One region of the Billgrantia sulfidoxydans genome, then DNA from elsewhere that is predicted to be linked to it. Evidence: predicted binding sites of a transcription regulator. Region 1 holds the regulator's gene; each other region holds the start of a gene.

What was found. The regulator LexA, encoded in region 1, represses DNA repair genes until DNA is damaged. The targets are predictions, from matches to a motif close to TACTGTNTANNTANACAGTA.
Region 2: a site for LexA is predicted at 2,862-2,881, ahead of HNO51_RS02910 (LexA family protein). Genes of this name have one in related genera too.
Region 3: a site for LexA is predicted at 2,815-2,834, ahead of recA (recombinase RecA). Genes of this name have one in related genera too.
Region 4: a site for LexA is predicted at 3,147-3,166, ahead of HNO51_RS07920 (DNA topoisomerase III). Genes of this name have one in related genera too.

The regions. Positions count from the first base shown of each region.
Region 1 covers NZ_CP053381.1:2,037,583-2,042,930, forward strand. The annotation lists gene HNO51_RS09535 (energy-coupling factor ABC transporter permease) at 1-261, shown strand, start outside; gene dinB (DNA polymerase IV) at 266-1,315, opposite strand; gene lexA (transcriptional repressor LexA) at 1,452-2,099, opposite strand; gene HNO51_RS09550 (TetR/AcrR family transcriptional regulator) at 2,298-2,963, shown strand; gene HNO51_RS09555 (L,D-transpeptidase) at 2,965-3,483, shown strand; gene nagZ (beta-N-acetylhexosaminidase) at 3,593-4,606, shown strand; gene HNO51_RS09565 (hypoxanthine-guanine phosphoribosyltransferase) at 4,658-5,236, shown strand.
Region 2 covers NZ_CP053381.1:613,649-618,996, forward strand. The annotation lists gene HNO51_RS02890 (chromate transporter) at 1-353, opposite strand, end outside; gene HNO51_RS02895 (chromate transporter) at 350-922, opposite strand; gene HNO51_RS02900 (GntR family transcriptional regulator) at 1,077-1,763, shown strand; gene HNO51_RS02905 (IMPACT family protein) at 1,741-2,361, opposite strand; gene HNO51_RS02910 (LexA family protein) at 2,361-2,840, opposite strand; gene ccmA (cytochrome c biogenesis heme-transporting ATPase CcmA) at 3,045-3,689, shown strand; gene ccmB (heme exporter protein CcmB) at 3,676-4,413, shown strand; gene HNO51_RS02925 (heme ABC transporter permease) at 4,428-5,168, shown strand; gene ccmD (heme exporter protein CcmD) at 5,168-5,348, shown strand, end outside.
Region 3 covers NZ_CP053381.1:594,248-599,595, forward strand. The annotation lists gene mutS (DNA mismatch repair protein MutS) at 1-894, opposite strand, end outside; gene HNO51_RS02800 (mechanosensitive ion channel family protein) at 1,047-2,168, shown strand; gene HNO51_RS02805 (CinA family protein) at 2,277-2,789, shown strand; gene recA (recombinase RecA) at 2,911-3,975, shown strand; gene HNO51_RS02815 (regulatory protein RecX) at 3,979-4,458, shown strand; gene alaS (alanine--tRNA ligase) at 4,633-5,348, shown strand, end outside.
Region 4 covers NZ_CP053381.1:1,695,987-1,701,334, reverse strand. The annotation lists gene HNO51_RS07930 (SEC-C domain-containing protein) at 1-1,732, opposite strand, end outside; gene HNO51_RS07925 (ABC1 kinase family protein) at 1,816-3,060, opposite strand; gene HNO51_RS07920 (DNA topoisomerase III) at 3,190-5,118, shown strand; gene HNO51_RS07915 (ketopantoate reductase family protein) at 5,184-5,348, shown strand, end outside.

The DNA of each region.
Region 1 (5,348 bases):
CTGATGATCTTTCTTTTCCTGTGCGGCTTCTTCGGTGCAGCGCTGGCGACGCTGGGCACGGGGCTTGCCGGTCTGGGGCTGGTCATGCTCGGTGCTACCGACCCGGATGCCGTCCATCTGGCCAAGGAGTACGCCCTGTTCCTGCCACTGCTGATGCCGTCGGAGGCCTTTCTCACCGGCATGCTGCTCAGCGTGCTGATGGTCTATCACCCCGACTGGGTCGCCACCTTCAACGACCACCGCTATATCGATACCAAGTGAATCTTTAAAACGGCAGGCTGAGCTGGCGCCGAGCATCGTCCGTCACCAGCCTGACTCCTACGCCGAGCAGCCGTACCGGGCGCGCGCGACGCGCCCAGGCCTGTTCCATCAGGGCAGCGAAATTTTCCAGGTCAGGCAAGCCGCCTCGTGAGTCGAGGGTGGTGAGGGAAAAGTCGTCGAAGCGTACCTTGACGAAAATGCCGGCGACGGGCGGATGCCCGTGGCGGGCGAGCCGGGCGTCGAGGCGCTCGCACAGCGGTGCTAGCTCGGCGTAGCAGAGCGCGAGCTCGGGCAGGTCGCTGGCGAAGGTGGTCTCCGCGCTCACCGACTTGCGTTCGCGCTCGATGCGCACCGGCCTGTCGTCAATGCCTCGCGCGAGTTCGAACAGGCGTCGGCCGAACTTGCCGAACTCCTGCAGCAGGCGTTCCAGCGGCATTGTCTGCAGATCGCTGCAGGTGTCGATGTCGAGCGCCTGCAAGCGCTTGGCCGTGGCCGGGCCGACGCCGTGCAGCTTGGTGACCGGAAGTTGGCGCACGAAGTCGTCCACCTGGGAAGGGGAGATGACGGTCAGGCCGTCGGGCTTCTCCCAGTCGCTGGCGATCTTGGCCAGAAACTTCGACGGGGCGGCGCCTACCGACACCGTGATGCCGACGCGCTTCAGGCACTCCTCCTTCAGCCAGCGTGCCATCCAGGTGGCGCTGCCCGAGAAGCGCGTCACCTCGGTGACGTCGAGAAAGGCCTCGTCCAGTGACAGCGGCTCCACCAGCGGTGTCAGTTCGTGGAAGATCGCCGATATCTGGCGTGACGCTTCGCGGTAGCGGTCGAAATCCCCGCGCAGCAGAGTCAGGTGGGGGCACAGCCGCAGTGCCCGCGCCGTCGGCATGGCGGAGTGAATGCCGTAGGCACGGGCAGGGTAGTTGCAGGTCGCGATGACCCCGCGCCCCTCCGCACTGCCACCGATGGCCAGCGGTACCTCACGCAGCGCCGGGTTGTCACGCATCTCCACCGCGGCGTAGAAGCAGTCACAGTCGGCATGCAGAATCTTGCGGCTCATGGAGATTCGCCAGGACGTCGGAGCTGAGCGAGCGAAGGCCAGACAAGGCAAAAATTGGCGAAAAAGCGGAGTTTGCTGTTGCAAATGAGCATTTTAAGCCAATTTTTAACGCCGTATGGCCAAGCGCAGCCAGCTCTTACCCCAAGGCTTGGCCGTTGCCGCCGCGAATGACCCCCACCCCAATCCCCTCGATCTCGAGTTCTTGGTGGCGCAGATCCACCTCTATCGGAGCGAAGTCGGCGTTCTCGGCCTCCAGCACAACGCGATGACCCTGGCGATGAAAGCGCTTGACCGTGACCTCGTCTTCCAGGCGCGCGACCACGATCTGGCCGTCGCGCACGCGATCGGTGCGATGCACGGCCAGCAGGTCGCCCTCGAGGATGCCGACGTCCTTCATCGAGAGCCCGCGAACCTTGAGCAGGTAGTCGGCGCGAGGCGTGAAGAAATCCGGGGGCAGGGGGCAATAGCGGTCGATGTGCTCGGCGGCGAGGACGGGGCTGCCGGCAGCCACTTCGCCGATGATCGGCAGCCCCTCGCCGCTCGGCTCACTGACGATGCTGTCGGCTTCCTGAGCCGGCAGGCGTATGCCGCGTGAGGTGCCGCGTATCACCCTGATCACGCCCTTGCGTTCCAGTGCGCGCAGGTGCTCCTCGGCGGCATTGGGCGAGCGGAAGCCCAGCGCTCGGGCGATCTCGGCCCGCGTGGGGGGGTAGCCGAATTCGTTCATGGTCTTGACGATGAAGTCATAGACGTTTTGCTGACGCGAAGTGAGCGGGCGTGTCATGGCGAACTCCAGAGGCGTGAAGGCCGTATTGGTCAAGTATACAGCATGGAAGCCCATACAGTAAAAGGCAGCGTGCGGGATCGCGCGGCGTTCGTAAATCGTTTAAAACGCTTCTGGCTGTCGTGACATTGAGCCGTGCATCGTAATGGCGTAGACTTTTGTAATGTTTAAAACAGTCGTTTCCAGTGGGAACTGATCATGGCCCAGACCGATACCGTCACGCGCATCCTCGACACCGCCGAGGTGCTGTTCGCCGAGCGCGGCTTCGCCGAGACCTCGCTGCGCACCATCACCAGCAAGGCTCGCGTCAACCTCGCCGCGGTCAACTATCATTTCGGCTCGAAGAAAGCGCTGATCCAGGCGGTCTTCTCACGCTACCTCGACCCCTTCACGGTGCGCTTCCACCATGCCCTCGACGAGCTCGAGGCTCAGCATGCCGGCAATGTCATCCCGCTGGAGGTGCTTCTGGAAACCATGGCTCGCACCGTGCTTGAGGTGCCGGCCGAGAAGCACAGCCTCAAGGTGTTCATGAAGCTGCTGGGGCTTGCCTACAGCCAGGCCCAGGGACATTTGCGTCGTCACATCCAGGAAGAGTACGGCAGCGTCTTCACCCGCTTCACCGACCTGGTGCGCCGCGCCACCCCGGAGCTTCCCGATGCCGAGCGTTTCTGGCGCCTTCACTTCGTCCTGGGAACGGTGATCTTTACCCTCTCGGGTCTCGACGCGCTGCGCGACATCGCCGAGAAGGACTACCACGAGCATGTTTCGGTGCGCGACTTGATTCGTCGCCTGCGCCCTGTGGTGGTCGCCGCAATGAACGCCCCTCTGCCGCCGCCTGCCGCGCAGCCGGCCAGGGCGAGCTGACATGCATACTCCGCGGCTGGAGGCGTTGCCGCCCCGGGACGGGTGCTGGTTCGAAGTCGACATCGGGCGCCAGTGCCTGGTCCAGTGGCAGGGCGACAGACGCCTGCTGGAGTGGCCCGTATCGACGGCGTTGGCGGGAACGGGCCAACGCGAAGGCAGCGGCTGCACGCCGCTCGGTTGGCATTACGTCAGGGCCGCCATCGGCCATGGGCAGCCGCCGGGTACCGTTTTTCGTGGCCGGCGTTCCACCGGCGAGGTCTATAGCGCGACGCTGGCCGCCGCCCACCCCGGGCGCGACTGGATCCTGACCCGCATCCTGTGGCTGTGCGGACTCGAGCGGGGTATCAATCGCGGCGGCGACGTCGATTCCCAGAGGCGCTATATCTATCTACACGGTACGCCGCCGGATCAGCCGATGGGGGTGCCCCGTTCGCATGGCTGCATCCGCATGCGTGACCAGGCGCTGCTGGAAGTCTTCGCGCTGGCACTGCCGGGCACTCCCGTCTGGCTGCACGAGTGAGCTAGGAAGGAAGCGCCGTTTCCGGTACGGTTCTTACCGCACCGATGGCTGTTGCCGTAGACGGCTTTGGTCTAGAATCAGCTCCCTTTCATGCCCAAGGACTCCGATCATGACCCAGACCCTCGGCCCGGTGATGCTCGATCTGGAAGGCACCGCATTACGCAAGGAAGAGCGTGCGCTGCTCAAGCGCCCCGAAGTGGGGGGCGTCATCCTGTTTTCTCGCAACGTCGAGAATGCGCGGCAGGTGCGGGAGCTTTGCGATGCCATACGGCGCGTACGCCCGGAGCTGTTGCTCGCCATCGACCAGGAGGGCGGTCGCGTGCAGCGGCTGCGTGAAGGGGTGACGCGCCTGCCGGCCATGGGGCGGATCGGCCGGGATTATGCCGTGGCCCCGGAGGTGACCCTGAGGCTGTGTCTCGATGCCGGCTGGCTGCTGGGCATGGAGATGGCGGCCTGCGGCCTTGATCTCAGCTTCGCCCCGGTGCTCGATGTCGATGTTGGCCTTTCCAGCGTGATCGGCGATCGCAGCTTCTCCTCCGACCCCCAGGCCGTGGCGGCCATGGCCGGCGCCTTCGTCAGCGGCTTGCACGAAGCCGGCATGGCGGCGGTGGGCAAGCATTTCCCCGGCCACGGCGGGGTGGCGGCGGATTCCCACCTGGAGCTGCCGGTCGACGAGCGCCCGCTCGAGGCGCTGCGCCGGCACGACCTGGTGCCGTTCGCCGAACTCGCCGGCCGGCTCGACGGCGTGATGCCGGCTCACGTGATCTATTCCGCCTTCGATTCGCGCCCGGCGGGCTTCTCGACAAGCTGGCTGGGCCTGCTGCGCGAGTCGCTGGGCTTCAAGGGGGCTATCTTCTCCGACGACCTCGGCATGGCCGGTGCCGGCTTTGCCGGGGCGCCGGGCGAGCGGGCCATGGCCGCGCTGAGTGCCGGTTGCGACATGGTGCTGGTGTGCAATGACCGTGCGGCGGCACTCGAGGTGCTGGACGCCTGCCAGGGGCGAACCACGCGGCTGACGGCGCGCCTGCGTTACGGCCGGGCGCGTCCCGACATCGAGGCGCTCGAGGCCCTGGGGCGCTGGCGCCGGGTGCATGCGCGCCTGGAAGCCATGGCCACGCTCTGATCCGTCTTGTCGTTTTCCCTATTCGTTTACCTGCTTTGACACGAGTCCTTCATGCCCAAACTCGAAGCCGATTTTCACGACTCCCTGGCTACCATGCGCGACGTCATGGAGAATGCCGACTGCCTGATCAGCCACGCAGAGGTCGAACGCGCCCTGGATCGCATGGCCGAGCAGATCACCGCCGACCTGGGCGACAAGCTGCCGGTGTTCTACTGCGTGATGAACGGCGGCCTGATCACCACGGGACACCTGCTGACCCGGCTGGGATTCCCGCTGGAAGTCGATTACCTCCACGCCACCCGCTATCGCGGCGGCCTGCGTGGCGGAGAGCTGTTCTGGCGTGTGTCGCCCGAGATCCCCATGGCCGATCGTCATGTGGTCATCGTCGACGACATCCTCGACGAAGGCGCGACGCTTGCCGCCATTCTCGACTACTGCCGCGAAGCCGGTGCGGCGAGCATTTCCACCGCCGTGCTGGTGGACAAGCGCCATGATCGCAAGGCGGTGCCGGGCCTCAAGGCCGACTACTGCAGCCTCGAAGTGGTCGACCGCTACGTGTTCGGCTTCGGCATGGACTACAAGGGGTATTGGCGCAATGCGCCGGGGATATTCGCGCCTAAAGGGCTCTAGCTCGCGAATACCTCATCCGCGATAGTTTTCGGAATGCCAACGCAAGCCATGGATGCAGATTGCTGAAAGTTTGGTGGAAAAAGTATAAGACGCCTTGTTTCATGACTTTATG
Region 2 (5,348 bases), 1.4 Mb from region 1:
ATCACCGGGCGTACCCACTGGCTCATGCGCTGGACACGCGGAGAGTGGCGGTGCCGGTAGAGCAGCCCCAGTGCACCGAGCATCAGCAGCAGCGATGGCGCCACCGTGGCCAGAACGGCTACCAGGGCGCCGCCGAAGCCGGCCACGTCGTAGCCCACGTAGCCGGCCATCTTGGTGGCGATGGGGCTCGGCAGGGCATTGCCGAGGGCGAGGGTTTCGGCGAACTGCTGGGCGTTCATCCAGCCGTAGCGGCCCACCACTTCGGCTTCGATCAACGGGATGATGGCAGGGCCGCCGCCATAGCCGATGATGTTGGGGATGAAGAAGGCGAGAAAGAGGTGCCAGTAGATCACTGGGTCGCCTCCTTGCGCCGGAGCGCGGGACGCAGCAGGGCGGCAGCCAGCAGTGCGCCGATGATCAGGCCGGGATGGACTCCGATGAGGTAGATCAGCGCCCCCGAGGTCGCCGCCAAGGCCAGGCTGGCGATCCAGCCCAGGGCGAGCCGCGACTTGTGCCAGAAGTCCAGTGTCAGCTGTCCCATCATCACCATGACCACCGGTACCACGGCCTGCCCCATGCCGCGGATCCAGGCCACGTCGCGGTAGCGGCTGAATACGGTGAGCAAGGCGATCATGGCCACGATCATGGGCAGGATGACGGCAATCACGGCCACGAGGCAGCCGAGCGAGCCGGCAACCCGGTAGCCGATATAGCCGGGCATCTTGGTGGCGATGGGGCCGGGCAGGGTGTTGCCGATGGCGAGGATATCGGCGAACTCCTCGTCGCTGAGCCAGGCATGGCGCTTGACCACCTCCTGCTGTACCAGAGGTATCATGGCAGGACCGCCGCCGAAGCCAAGCAGGCCGATGCGGGTGAAGGCCCAGAACAGCGCGCCCAGGGGCGCTTTGCGGGATGCCGTCATGCCGTCGTCTCAGGCGAATCGGTATTGAAGGTGATCGTTGATTTAGATTTCATTTGTCATCTTATGAGAAAAAAATCGATTATTGTGGCTAGAATATAGGTTGAGTCAGAAAGCAGCGTCAACCTTCGATTCCGAGACGAACAGAGGAGGGGGCATGGGGATCGCCAAACGCAAGGAGCAGCCGACGACGTCCAGTCGCATCTACGACACCCTGCGACAGGACCTGGTGAACGGCCGTTTTGCCGCAGGAGAAAAGGTCGCCATCAGTGCGCTCAAGGAGCGCTACGAGGTAGGCTTGAGCCCGCTGCGCGAGGCATTGAACCGCCTGGCGGCCTACGGTCTGCTGATCCAGGAGAACCAGCGGGGCTTCCGCGTGCCCAGCCTTGAGCGAAGCGAGCTCGACGACATCGCCGAGATGCGCAGAGAACTCGAGGGCATGGCACTGGAGCGGGCCATTCGTTTCGGCGATGCCGAGTGGGAATCCGAGCTGTTGGCCGCGGCGCATCGACTGAAGCGAGCCGACATGGCGCCGGAGAAGGTTGATGAATGGGAGCAGTTTCACGCCCGTTTCCACCGTACCCTGGTGGCGCCGTGCGGCTCGGCCTGGCTGCTGCGTTTCATCGAGCAACTGCACGACCAGTTCGACCGCTACCGCCGGATGGCACCCGAGGCGCCCGAAGTGCGCCGCGTGCTGGACGCCCAGCACGGCGAGCTGGTGCAGCTGGCGCTGGAACGTGACATCAAGGCCGCACGGGCCGTGATGGACGACCATATCCAGCGCTCCTACGAAGTGGCGCTGCGGGGCGTGACGGCGGGAGTCAGTCCGCCTCGACCAGGCTGAGATTGCCGCGCAGGCGCGCTTCCAGTGGGCTGAGATCGACCTCGGTGTCGCTGGGCCAGCCCACGCTGAGCAGCACGCCGTCGCTGGCGTAGTCGGCGGCTTCGACCGGTACGCCGTGGCTCTCGAGCCAGGCGCGGGCCTCGGCCTCGCCGGCGAAGCCGACCTTGAGCCTGAGCGCCGTGCGCTCGACCACTTCCCGTCGCGGCAGCGCGTCGAGCCCGCGGGCCACGGCCTGGGCGTAGGCGCGGGCCAGGCCGCCGGTGCCGAGCTTGGTGCCGCCGAAATAGCGCGTTACCACGCAGCCGACCTGGCCCAGCCCGGCGCCCTCCAGCACTTGAAACATGGGGCGCCCCGCAGTGCCGCCGGGCTCACCGTCGTCGGAGAAGCCGATGGCATTCTGTTCGCCGGGCGGGCCGGCGATGTAGGCACTGCAGTGGTGGCTGGCGTTGGGGTGAGTGCGACGGGCCTCGGCCAGCAGGGTCTCGAAGGCGGCGACGTCGGGGGCGTGGCAGAGCCAGGCGATGAAGCGGCTTTTCTCCACTTCCGTCACGCTCTCGCGCCAGGCGCCCGGCGGCAGGTCGGGGACCGGATAGCGCATCAGTGGGTCAGCTCGCGGCGATCCGCCTGGCGCACCACGCCCATGACCATGCCGAGCACCTGGATGTCGCTGTTCTTGAGGTAGATGGGGGCCATGTTCTCGTTGGCCGGCTGCAGGCGCACGCCGCTCTTCTCGATGTAGAGCTTCTTCAGCGTCACCTCCTGCTGGTTGATCAGCACCACGGCGGTCTCGCCGTTCTCGGCGCTCTCCTGGCGCTCGATGATGATCACGTCGCCGTCGAAGATGTTGCAGTCGACCATCGAATCGCCGCGCACCCGCAGGGCGTAGGTGTTGCGCCGCACCATGCAGGCGGGGGCGTGGATGCTGCCGCCGCTGGGGCAGGCCTCGATCGGCAGGCCCGCCGAGACGTCCCCGAGCAGGGGCACCTCGACGAGGTCGGTGGCGTCGACGCTGGCCCAGGAGGTGGCGATGGGCTGGTTGGGGCGTCGGTACAGGTACTGCATGGAAGGCGTTGGCATTGGCGTTCCCCCTCTTTGCGACCCTGTTGAAATGTACAGGTATCCTGCATCATACCAAGCGGTCGCCGGGTGGCAAGTTTTGCCGATGCCGACATGCCTTGACCTGAGGCAAGGGTGGCGCCGTGACGCACCCCCCGTCGCTAGCGGCTAGGGGCCTTTCCGTGTAGCATTTCGGTCGAATTTACCCTTTCCTGGAGAGTGCCGTTGAGCCTGCGTCTGCAAGCGCAAAGCCTGGCCTGCGAGCGTGACGACCGCTGGCTGTTCCGGGGCCTGGACCTGGATATTCGCGCTGGCGAGATCGTACGGGTGGAAGGCCCCAACGGCAGTGGCAAGACCACTCTGCTGAAGATTCTCTCCGGCCAGCTGGCCGACTACGAAGGCGAGCTGTTCTGGGGTGAGCGGCCGATGCGCAGGGCGCGGGAGTCCTTCCTCGCCAGCCTGCTCTACCTGGGCCATGCGCCGGGCGTCAAGGCCGCGCTCACGCCGTTGGAGAACCTCGCCTGGTACCAGGCATTGGCCGGTCAGTCGGGGGGTGAGGCGGCACGCTTCCAGGCGTTGGAAGAGGTCGGCCTGGCTGGCTTCGAGGACGTCCCCGCGGCGCAGCTCTCCGCCGGTCAGCAGCGCCGCGTGGCGCTGGCGAGGCTGGCGCTGACGCCGCGGCCGCTGTGGGTGCTCGACGAGCCCTTCACCGCCATCGATCGCGACGGCGTCGCGGCGCTGGAGCGGCGGCTGGTCGAGCACGCCCACCGCGGTGGCTGCGTGCTGGTCACCACCCACCACGAACTGGCGCCGTGCGCCGAGCTGCGCCGTGTCCGCCTCGGCGGGGGAGGGGCCGATGCCGGCATCTGAGGGCTCGCTGAGAGAGGGTGCGGTGATGGCTCGCGAGGAACCTCGCGGCGGCCTCGCTGTCGCAGTGTGGGCAACGTTGAAGCGGGACCTGGTATTGCTGCTGCGGCGGCGCAGTGAAGTGCTGAACCCCCTGGTGTTCTTCGCCATCGTCATTACCCTGTTCCCGATCGGCATTTCCCCCGACCCGACGCTGCTGGCGACCATCGCGCCCGGCCTGCTGTGGGTGGCGGCACTGCTGGCGGCGCTGCTGTCGCTGGACAGCCTGTTCCGGGCCGATTATGACGACGGCTCGTTGGAGCAACTGCTGCTGACACCCCAGCCGCTGGCGATGCTGGCCCTGGCCAAGGTGGCCGTGCATTGGCTGCTGACCGGCCTGCCCCTGGCGCTGATGGCCCCCGTGCTCGGCATCATGCTGGCACTGCCGGCGGGCAGCTATCTGGTATTGGCCGTCTCACTGGCACTGGGCAGTGCCAGTCTCAGCCTGATTGGTGCCATCGGAGCGGCGCTGACGGTGGGGCTCTCCCGCGGCGGCGTGCTGCTGTCGCTGCTGGTCTTGCCCCTGTACATTCCGGTGCTGATCTTCGGTGCCGGGGCCGTCCAGGCAGCCATCTTCGGCGATGGCGTGCTGGCGCACCTGGCGATCCTCGGCGCGCTGCTGGCGCTGGCCCTGATCTTCGCGCCACTGGCGATTGCGGCGTCGCTGCGCATCAGTATCAACGGTTGAGAGGTTGACGAGGCATGTGGGCCTTCATAAACAAGTTGCGTTCCCCCAAGTGGTTCTACGCCATCAGCGCCCGCCTGCAGCCCTGGTTCTGGGCCGCAGCGCTGATCCTGATCGTCACCGGCAGCGTCTGGGGGCTGGCCTTCGCCCCCGCCGACTACCAGCAGGGCAACAGCTTCCGCATCATCTACGTCCACGTGCCGGCGGCCTTCCTGGCCCAGTCGATCTTTATCTCGCTGGCGGTGACGGGCCTGGTGTTCATGGTATGGAAGATCAAGATCGCCGACATGGCCGCCACCGTCATGGCGCCACTGGGTGCGGCCATGACCTTCGTCGCGCTGTTCTCCGGCGCGGTGTGGGGCGTGCCCACCTGGGGTACCTGGTGGATGTGGGACGCGCGCCTCACCTCGATGCTGATCCTGCTGTTCCTCTACCTCGGCGTGATCGCCCTGCGCGGCGCCTTCGCCAGCCGCGACAGCGCCTCGCGTGCGGCCTCGGTGCTGGCCATGGTCGGGGTGATCAACATCCCCATCATCAAGTATTCGGTGGACTGGTGGTACACGCTGCACCAGCCCGCCACCTTCACCGTCACCGGGCGTGCCGCCATGCCGATGGAGATGTGGCTGCCGCTGCTGATCATGGTGCTGGGCTTCTACAGCTTCTTCATCGCCCTGACCCTGATGCGCACGCGCAGCGAGATCCTGCGCCGCGAGTCCAGCAAGCGCTGGGTGCGCGAGCTGGCCGAGGAGGCGACCTGATGGCCTTCGCGACGTTCCAGGAATTCTTCGCCATGGGCGGGCACGCCCCCTACGTGTGGTCGGCCTGGGGCCTGACCGCCGTACTGCTGCTGGGTGCCGTGCTGCATGCCCGCGTCGAGCGCCGCCAGGTGCTGCGCCAGCTACGGCGCCGCGTACGCCGCGAAGCCCGCCAGGCCGGAC
Region 3 (5,348 bases), 1.4 Mb from region 1:
ATCGAGCACGCTGGCCAGGGTATTGTCGCCGCCGCCGCCGAGGTTGATGTCGATCTCGAGGTTGCGTCGACTGGCGGCGTCGATCACCACGGCATCGTCGCGGTTCTCCACGCCCAGCGCGGTGACGTGGGGCAGCCGCGAGCGCTGGGTGTCACGGGCGTACTCGACCAGCACGCCGGCGGCGGTGAGGGCGGCCTCCAGGTGGGCACAGCCGAAGCCGCGCAGGTCCTGCACCTGGAACTGGTCGCACAGCAGGCGCGTGGCCGATTCGAGATCGAACAGCCAGTCGCTCTGGCGGCGCAGCCCCGGGCGACCCTCCAGCGCGGGCGGCAGCGACAGGCTCTCGGGCAGCAGCAGCTCGGCGGGGTCGAGGCGCTGCAGTTCGGCGAGCATGTCGCCTTCGCCTTCCACCTCGAGCACGCTGAAGCGGCCGCTGGAGAGTTCCAGCCAGGCGATGCCCCAGCAGTCGCCGACCGGGTGCACGGCGACCAGCAGGTTATCGCGGCGGGCGTCGAGCAGCGCCTCGTCGTAGAGCGTGCCCGGGGTGACGATACGCACCACGCGGCGCTCCACCGGCCCCTTGCTCGTCGCCGGGTCGCCGATCTGCTCGCAGATGGCCACCGATTCGCCGGCCTTCACCAGGCGCGCCAGGTAGCCCTCGGCGCTGTGGTAGGGCACGCCGGCCATGGGAATCGGCTTGCCCGCGGACTGCCCACGCTGGGTCAGGGTGATGTCGAGCAGCGCGGCGGCGCGCCTGGCGTCGTCGAAGAACAGCTCGTAGAAATCGCCCATTCGGTAGAACAGCAGCACCTCGGGGTGCTCGCGCTTGATCTTCAGGTACTGGGCCATCATCGGCGTATGGCTCGGCACATCCGTCTTGACCGCGTCGTTCATGCTTTCTCGGCTGGCTCGTCGGTTGTGTGGGCATGGAAGGAAGCAAGGTTACCACGCCCCACCCGCGCTCGACATGCCGTAACAAAGCCACGCCGTCAGAAGGCGTCGCTTTGTCCATAATGACTGGCGCCATCGGATAAAGGGAGGCATCCATGGAGACGGAATTGTGGCAAGGCTGGGGGGCGTGGCTGGGCCAGCCGACCCTGGTGACGGCGCTCCTGCTGCTGGGCATCACGCTGGTCGCTTACCTCGTCCTGCGCCTGGCATTGCGCCTGCTCGTCGGTCGCATCGTCGACTGGTCGGCCCATGGGCGCGGGCACTGGCGGCACTATGCGGCGCATATCGCCGAGCATACCAGCCGACTGCTGCTGGCCGTGCTGGCCCTGCAGGTGGCCCTGTTCGTGGTGGAACTCGATCCGCTCTGGGAGCGGCGGGTCAGCCATTTATGGTTCCTGGTGCTGGCGTTTCAGTTCGGCCTGTGGGTGGATGCCGCACTGGGCCTGTGGAAGGAGGATACGCTGCGGTCGGAGGCCGGGCGCGACAATCAACTGACCGTGACCATGGTCGTGCTGATGTTTCGCATCGGGCTCTGGGCCGTGGTGTTGCTCTCCGTCCTGGCCAACCTGGGGGTCAATATCACCGCCTTCGTGGCCAGCCTGGGGATCGGTGGCATCGCCATCGCGCTGGCGGTGCAGACCCTGCTCGGCGACCTGTTTGCGTCGGCGTCGATCGGGGTCGACAAGCCGTTCAAGGTCGGACACTTCATCGTCTTCGATACGATCGCCGGCACGATCGAGTACATCGGGCTCAAGACCACCCGCATTCGCAGCCTCAGCGGCGAACAGGTCATCATCTCCAACACCCGCCTGCTGCAGCAGACCATCCACAACTACAACCGCATGCAGGAGCGGCGCGTGGTGTTCAACCTGTCGCTCTCCTTCCGCACGCCGCTGGACAAGGTGCGCGAGGTGCCGGAGATCGTTCGACAGGTCATCGAGTCGGTGGAGAGCACACGCTTCGATCGCGCCCACCTGCGCTTCTTCGATGACTATGCGCTGAAATATGAGGTCGTCTACTACGTGCTCAGCCCGGACTTCAACCTCTACATGGACATCCAGCAGACGATCAACTTCGGCCTGCTGGACGAACTGCGCAAGCGCGAGATCAAGTTCGCCATGCCGGTGCGCTCTCTCGAATTTCTCGACGAGGTGCCGCTGGCGGCAGAGTGGGCGGGCGCCTCGCCGGCGCGGGCCCGTGCCGACGACCGGGCGTGACGAAGCGGTGATGCCTGCCAATCAAGGGGGGATGCGCTATGGTAGCAGGCAGCCGCAGAATGCGTGGCCGGCGCCTGTCGGCCGGTCCTTACCAAAAGGAGCGATACCATGCCCCACAGTGCCTCCAGCCTGGCCAACCTCGACCTCGCCACCCTCGCCGAACGGCTCGGGCGACGCTGTCGCGAGCATGGCGTCAGCGTCACCGCCGCCGAGTCGTGCACCGGCGGCGGGGTGGCCAGTGCGATTACCTCGGTGGCCGGCAGTTCGGATTATTTCGATACCGGCTACGTGACCTACTCCAACGCCGCCAAGGCGCGCCTGCTCGGTGTACCCGAGGCAACGATCGCCCAGCACGGCGCGGTCAGCCGCGAAGTGGTGGAGGCCATGGTGGCGGGCGCCTGCCGCGACAGCGGGGCCAAGCTCGGCGTGGCGATCAGCGGCGTGGCCGGACCCGACGGCGGCACGCCGGAAAAGCCGGTGGGCACCGTGTGGCTGGCCTGGGGCAGCGAGGCACGCCAGCGGGCCGAGCGCTTCCACTTTCCCGGCGACCGCCGCGCGGTGCGCGAGCGCGCGGTACGCGAGGCCATCGTCGGGTTGATTCGTTACCTCGAAGCCGACTAGTCGCGCGGCGTTTTTTTCGTCATACTACTGTCCAACCATACAGTGTCCGGGCGAGCTCCCCACGGTGGCCCGCCTACCAACTGCACCTGCAAGCGTCTGCGAGTTCTGCGAGGAGAGCCTCATGGCACAGGATGAAAACCGTTCCAAGGCATTGAATGCCGCCCTTTCCCAGATCGAGCGCCAGTTCGGCAAGGGCACCGTGATGCGCCTGGGCGACGCGCCGCGGGTAGTGATGCCATCGGTGTCCACCGGCTCGCTGGGGCTCGACATCGCGCTCGGCATCGGCGGCCTGCCCTACGGTCGCGTGGTGGAGATCTTCGGCCCGGAATCCTCTGGCAAGACCACCCTGACCCTGTCGGTGATCGCCCAGGCCCAGCGCCAGGGCAAGACCTGCGCCTTCATCGACGCCGAGCACGCGCTCGACCCGAGCTACGCCGAGAAGCTCGGCGTCAACCTCGACGACCTGCTGGTGTCGCAGCCCGACACCGGCGAGCAGGCGCTGGAGATCTGCGACATGCTGGTGCGCTCCGGCGGGGTCGACGTGATCATCATCGACTCGGTGGCGGCGCTGACACCGCGCGCCGAGATCGAGGGCGAGATGGGCGATTCCCACGTCGGCCTGCAGGCGCGCCTGATGTCCCAGGCGCTGCGCAAGATCACCGGTCACATCAAGAACGCCAACTGCATGGTGGTGTTCATCAACCAGATCCGCATGAAGATCGGCGTCATGTTCGGCAGCCCCGAGACCACCACCGGCGGCAACGCGCTCAAGTTCTACGCCAGCGTGCGCCTCGACATCCGCCGCACCGGCTCGGTGAAGCAGGGCGACGAGGTGGTCGGCAACGAGACCCGGGTCAAGGTGGTCAAGAACAAGGTGGCGCCGCCGTTCCGCCAGGCCGAGTTCCAGATCCTCTACGGCAAGGGCATCTATCACGCCGGCGAGGTGGTCGACCTGGGCGTGCAGTGCAACCTGATCGACAAGGCCGGGGCCTGGTACAGCTACCAGGGCAACAAGATCGGCCAGGGCAAGGCCAACGCCGCCCAGTTCCTCGAGGACAACCCGGCGGTGATGGAGGAGATCGAGAGCCAGATCCGCGGCCAGCTGCTGGCCACGGTCGCGCCCAAGGAGGAGGAGGCCGAGGAGCCGGTGGCGGCCGACGCCGAGCGCGAGGACGACCTGCTCTAAGCCATGCCTGCCCGGTCCGAAGCGCCCGCGGCGTCCCCGCGGGATGACGCCATCCGCCTGCTGGCCCGGCGCGAGTACTCTCGCGCCGAACTGACCCAGCGGCTGGCGTCCCGGGCCCACCCCACGGAGGCGATCGACGCCTGTCTCGACGCGCTGGCCGAGGCCGGCCTGCAGTCCGACGCCCGTTTCGCCGAGAGCTTCCTGCGCTCGCGGGTGATGCGCGGCCAGGGTCCGCTGAAGGTGCGTGCCGAGCTGGAGCGGCGCGGCGTCGAGCGCGGCCTGATCGCGGCCGCGCTGGCCGAGGCCGAGCGGGAGGGCGAGGTCGACTGGTTCGAGCTTGCCCGCGAGGTACTCGAGCGCCGCTTCTCCGGCCCTGGCGATACCCCTCGCGAACGCGCCCGGCGCGAACGCTTCCTGGCGGCCCGCGGCTTCGATTTCGAGCAGATCCGTCATGCCCTGGCGCGACTCGGCGCCGTCGACTGAGCACGGTCATGTGCACCTCCCCTTCAGTCGCTTGACAACTGCGTTATAATGCCTCCCTTTGCGAACGCCCTAGGTGGCGCTCCTGACACGTCAAGGCGTGCGATTCGGCCAGGTTGACACGGTGCTGGACGCGCCTGCCCGTCGGGTGACCACGCTCATCGCCACGGATACCCCATGAAAAGCGCAGACATCAGACAGGCCTTTCTGAGTTACTTCGAGGAGCACGGCCACACCATCGTGCCGTCGAGCTCCCTGGTGCCGGGCAACGACCCGACGCTGCTGTTCACCAACGCCGGCATGGTGCCGTTCAAGGACGTCTTCCTCGGCCGCGACCCGCGCCCCTACGTGCGCGCCACCTCGGCGCAGCGCTGCGTGCGCGCCGGCGGCAAGCACAACGACCTCGACAACGTCGGCTACACCGCGCGCCACCACACCTTCTTCGAGATGCTGGGCAACTTCAGCTTCGGCGACTACTTCAAGCGCGACGCCATCCGCTTCGCCTGGGAGTTCCTCACCCAGCGCCTGGGGCTGCCGGCCGAGAAGCTGTGGGTCACCGTGCACGTGAGCGACGACGAGGCGGAGCGCATCTGGAAGGAGGAGATCGGCGTCGACCCGGCGCGCTTCTCCAAGCTCGACGAGGACAACTTCTGGCAGATGGGCGATACCGGCCCCTGCGGGCCCAGCTCGGAGATCTTCTTCGATCACGGCCCCGAGGTGTGGGGCGGCCCGCCCGGCAGCCCCGAGGAGGACGGCGACCGCTACATCGAGATCTGGAACCTGGTGTTCATGCAGTTCGATCGCGACGCCGCCGGCAACCTGAACCCGCTGCCCAAGCCCTCCATCGACACCGGCATGGGGCTGGAGCGCGTGGCGGCGGTGCTGCAGGGCGT
Region 4 (5,348 bases), 340 kb from region 1:
CCTCGGCGCGGGTGCCGGGCTCGGCGACGCTGTCCGGGCCCGACGGCACGGGACGGGTCTGCTCGGCGCACAGCATGGGCAACGCATGGGGGTTGTGGCGGCGCACCTCGCGCAGCGCCTCGTTGGCCTCGTCGAGGCGCTCCAGCCGGAACAGCGCCAGCGCCCGACCCATCAACAGCCCCAGAACCGGGGTGTCATCGCGGCGGGTCTCGGTCACGGCCAGCGCCTCACGGTCGCGCCCCTCACGCAGCAGCTGGTCGAGCACCAGCTCCTGCAGGCCCAGGCTGTCCTGGTCGTCGAGCGTCAGCAGCCGCTCGGCCAGGCGACGGGAGCGCTCCCGAGCCCCTCGCTCCATGCCGACCACGAGGGCCAGGCCGGTACGCAGCAGCACGGCATTGTCGGCACTGTCCCACAGGAAGGGACCCTCACCCTCGCCGCGGATCCGCTCGAGCCAGCGCTCCAGGCGATCGGCGAGCGGCTCGAACAGGCTCGGCGACATCCACGGCAGGCTGCCGAAGCGGCTGGTCAGGGCCAGGGTGAGCGACTCCACCACTCGCGGCGAGTCGAGCCACTCGGGATGCGCGCAGAGTTCGCGCAGCCAGTCACCGGCCTGGATCCAGGGATCGCCCTTGAGGCCCAGCGCGCTCTCGTCATCCACCTCGACCTGGAAATGCTTCTGCCAGGCGGCGTACAGGGTGTCCTCCCGCGCGCTGCTGTGGTACTCCAGCTCCCCTGCGGCCGTGCGGCGCACGTCCAGGCCGCGCGCAGTGGGCAATTCCGCCAATAGCTCCTGCAGCGAGGCCAGCGGCTCGGCCAGGTCCTCCTCGGCGTTGAGCAGCTGGTCGGCCAGGGTAGCGCCGGGGTTTTCCGCCAGGTCGGCGAGGAACTGCAGCTGGTCAGGCTCCAGTTCGCCCTTGCGCGCCAGGCGCCGGAACCAGAAGCGCGCGCGTTCGGCGGCCTCCTCCTCGTGCCCCTCGTGCAGCAGCAGCATGGCCTCGATATAGGCCAGGGTCGGCGAGTCGGGCAGCGCCTGCTGGGCGCGCACGAAGGCGGAACGGGCGCTGTCGAGGTCGTCGTTGTCCAGGTGCATCAGGCACAGCCGCTCCAGGGCCACGCCGCGCAGGAACAGCGGGCCGCGCTCGAGCACCTCGTCGAGCAGTTCGGCACGCTTGCGGATGAAGCCGCGCTCCTGGTAGAGATCGATCAACAGCTCGAAGGCCGGCTCGGCCTGGGCCGGCAGGCGCGACCAGTCGGCACGCTGGAACAACGACTCGAGGATCTGCTGGGCACGCCCGCGCTGGCCCGTCTCGGCGGCGATCAGCCCGGCCTCGAGCAGGGCCTGGGCGGGGGCATGGCCGCTCTCGAGCGCCGCCTTGAGCGTGGGCCCCTTCCAGTCGCGCAGCGAAAGCATCCACATCAGGTGGTCGGGTACTTCGGCGGGCATCGCGACGGCACCGCAACAGTGCTTGGTCTTGCGCCCGGAGTCGCACCAGCAGGGTTCGTTGCGGCCGGGGCGCGCCAAGGGTTCGCAGGTAAAGCCGGCGCGTTCGAGCGGGGTCTGGCTCCACAGGATCGGTGCCAACGCCTGGGCCATGGCCAGGTCGCCGCCCATCAGCTCGGCACCCTCCTCACGCGCCCAGGCCATCAGGGCCGGATAGCGCTCCTCCTCACGGATGGCTGCCAGGGCCCCCGACGCATAGCCCAGCAGCTGTTCCACCCATACTGCCAGCATCACACTCTCCGCCAGTTCAAAAGGCGAATATAGTAACAGGGAAGCGCGGCTCGGTGCTGCACGCAAGAGCGGTCGCACATGGCTCAACGCCTCGCCCAGGCCAGCAGTGGCCGGGTGCGGGCGTGCATGTCGAGGCGGGCCCCCAGGCGCACCAGATTCCAGTAGTGCCCGTTCAGCGTGCGCGACAGCAGCAGCACGTCGGCCGGCGGCTGCAGGCGGTCCATGGCCGCCCAGACTCGGGGCGTGAGATCGCGCAGGCGGCGATGCACTCGAACGTCCGAAAAGTCCTGGGGCCCGGGCGCGAACAGCGGCGCCACCGCCTCGGCGGCATCGCGATAAAGCGCCAGCGGCGCCCCCTGCCCCTGGCGCCCGCCCAGCCGGCGCAGGGCCTCATCCATGGCCATGGGGTCGCCGGCCAGGGTGGCGTCGAGCAGCTGCATCATCGCCTTGAGGTGCGCCTCGGGCACCGGGATCACCGCGCCCAGGTCGTAGATCACCAGCCGGCCTGCCGCGTCGACGGCGAAGTTGCCGGCATGCGGGTCGGCGTGCAGTTCGCCGTGGACGAACAGTTCCTCGGTGAGCCAGTCGGCCAGCGTCGCGGCGATGCGCTGACGCAGGGTGTCGTCCGCTCCTTCCAGCTCGCGCAGCGGCGTACCGGCCACATGGCGCATGGCCAGTACGCGCGGGCCGGAGAACTCGGGAAGCGGCTCGGGTATCGCCAGGCCCGCCAGATGCGCATAGCGCTGGCGATAGCGCGCCAGGGCGCAAGCCTCGGCGTGATAGTCGAGCTCGCTGCGCAGGCTGGCAGCCAGTTCCTCGAACAGCGCATCCAGGCGCGCCTGGGGCACCTTGAACCAGCGCCCCAGGCGCATGATGCGCTGGAGCTGAGCCAGGTCGCCCTCCAGCACCTCGGCCAGCCCCGGGTACTGTACCTTGAGCACCAGGGAATCGCCGCCATGGGTCACCGCACGATGCACCTGTCCCATGGAAGCACTGGCGAAGGGCCTGGTTTCGATCTCGCGGAAGTTGTCGCCCAGCTCGCCGTACTGCTCGACCAGGGTACGCTGTATGCCTTCCCACGGCATCGGCTCGGCCTGGCGCTGCAGGCGCCCAAGCTCGTCGGCGAGGTCCGGCGGCAGCAGGTCGTCCCACTGCGCCATGATCTGGGCCAGCTTCATCGCCGGGCCCTTGAGTTCGGAAAGCCCCTCGAACAGGGCCTCGCCCAGCGCGCGCCAGTCCGCCTCGCCGCCGAGCCGACTGCGCAGCAGGGTGCCACCGGTACGCGCCCCGAGTCCGAACAGTCGCCGTGTCCTACCCCGTTCCCGCATGATGGCACTCCTCTGCCTGACGGTGGCCTTCGCAACGGGGATGGTACCGCACGCGGCGCCCTAACCCCCTGGCCTCGATGGTCGATTACTGTAAGAATATCCACCAACACGACTGCACGGAAGGGTGACATGCGCCTGATCATCGCCGAAAAACCCAGCCTGGCCCGGGCCATCGCCGACGCCCTGCCGGGTGGCGTACGCCGCGAGGACGGTGCCCTTCACGCCGGCGACAGCGTGGTGACCTGGTGCCTCGGACACCTGCTGGAGCAGGCCCCGCCCGATGCCTACGACCCCGCCTTCAAGCAGTGGCGACTGGACCATCTGCCAATCCTGCCAAGCCGCTGGCAGCTAACCCCGCGGCCCAAGGCCAGGGGGCAGCTCGCCGTCATCCGCAAGCTGCTCAAGCAGGCCCGCGAAGTGGTGCATGCCGGCGATCCGGATCGCGAAGGGCAACTGCTGGTTCAGGAAGTGATCGAACACCTTGGCTGGAAGGGGCCGGTGGCACGCCTGCTGGTCAGCGACCTCAACCGGCCGGCGGTGCAGCGCGCCCTGGCGCGACTGGAAGACAACGCCCGCTACCAGCCGCTCTACCGGGCCGCCGAGTCGCGCGCCCGCGCCGACTGGTTGTACGGCATCAACCTCACTCGTGCCTGGACCTTGACCGGGAGACAGGCCGGCCACGAGGGCGTGCTCTCGGTGGGCCGGGTACAGACCCCGGTGCTCGGGCTGGTGGTCCGCCGTGACGCCGAGATTCGAGGCTTCGTCGCCTACCCCTTTTACGTATTGTGGGTCGACCTGGCGATCGCCAACGGCCAGCTGCGCGCCTGGTGGCAGCCCGGCGAAAGCCACCGACTCGACGACCAGGGGCGGCTGCTCGAACGCGCACCGGCCGAGGCCTTGGCCGCGCGCCTGCGCGGCGCCGAGGGACGGCTCACCTCGCTCGAGACACGCCAGAAGCGCCAGTCGGCCCCGCTGCCCTATTCGCTCTCGGCGCTGCAGGTGGACGCCGCGCGCCGCTTCGGACTCTCCGCCCAGGCGGTGCTGGACATCTGCCAGCGGCTCTACGAGCGCCACAAGCTGATCACCTACCCTCGCTCGGACTGTCGCTACCTGCCCCAGGAGCACCTGGCCCAGGCGCACGCGACCCTGAGTAGCGCCTGCGGCCAGGATGAGACCCTTCGCGGCTGGCTCGCCGGCGCCGACTTCGCCCTGCGCTCCAAGGCCTGGGACGACAAGAAAGTGGGCGCTCACCATGCCCTCGCCCCCACCGGCAAGCCGGCCGCACTCGAGCGGCTGGAGCGCGCCGAGGCCGACGTGTTCCGCCTGATCGCACGCAACGTGCTGGCCCAGTTCTACCCACCCTTGATCGCGCGCGAGGTCAAGGCGGAGTTCAGCATCCTCGACGAGTGCTTCCGCGCCAGCGGCCAGGAGCTGCTCCAGCCCGGCTGGAAGCCGCTGTTCACCACCCGCGAGGAGGCGCCGCCGCTGCCGGCCATGCGCGAGGGAGAGCCCTGCCGGGTCCAGGCCTGCGAGGTCGAGGAGCGCGAGACCCGACCGCCCGAGCCGTTCACCGACGCCAGCCTGATCAAGGCGATGATGAACATCGCCCGCTACGTGGACGACCCCGCGGTCAAGCGCACCCTGCGTGAGCACGACGGACTGGGCACCGAGGCCACCCGTGCCGGGATCATCGAGACCTTGATCGAGCGCGGCTACCTGGTGCGCCGACACAAGACCCTGCGCGCCACCCGCCTCGGCAGCGGCCTGATCGCCTCGCTGCCCGAGGCCGCTTCACGCCCGGAGCGCACCGCCTTGTGGGAGCAGCGCCTGACGGCCATCGCCGAACGCGACGACGACCCCGCACCGTTCCTCGCCGCACTGGTCGATGACCTGCGCAGCCTGCTGGGCAGCGCCGATGCGGGCCGGCTGCGCCAGGCCATGGCCACGGCACAGGGCGAAGCCACCGACGTGGCGAAACGGCGCACAGCGGCCGGCAAGAGCCGACGTGGGCGCAGCGCCTCGGCCCGGACACGCCGCAAGCCACGCGCGAAGGCATGATGCCGCTTGCTCTGGCAACCCGCCGCGGTATGCTGGCTGCCGGTGTTCGTCTCACAAGGCTTCACATGAACGACCAGACCCACCTGATCGTGGGCCCCGGCGCCCTGGGCCGCCTGCTGGCGCTGTCCCTGGCCGAGGTCGCACCGGTGGCGCTCGCCGGGCGGCGGACGCTGCCCGCGATCCAGACGCTGACCACACCGGACGGCAGCCGCCGGTCCCGCCGCGTTGCG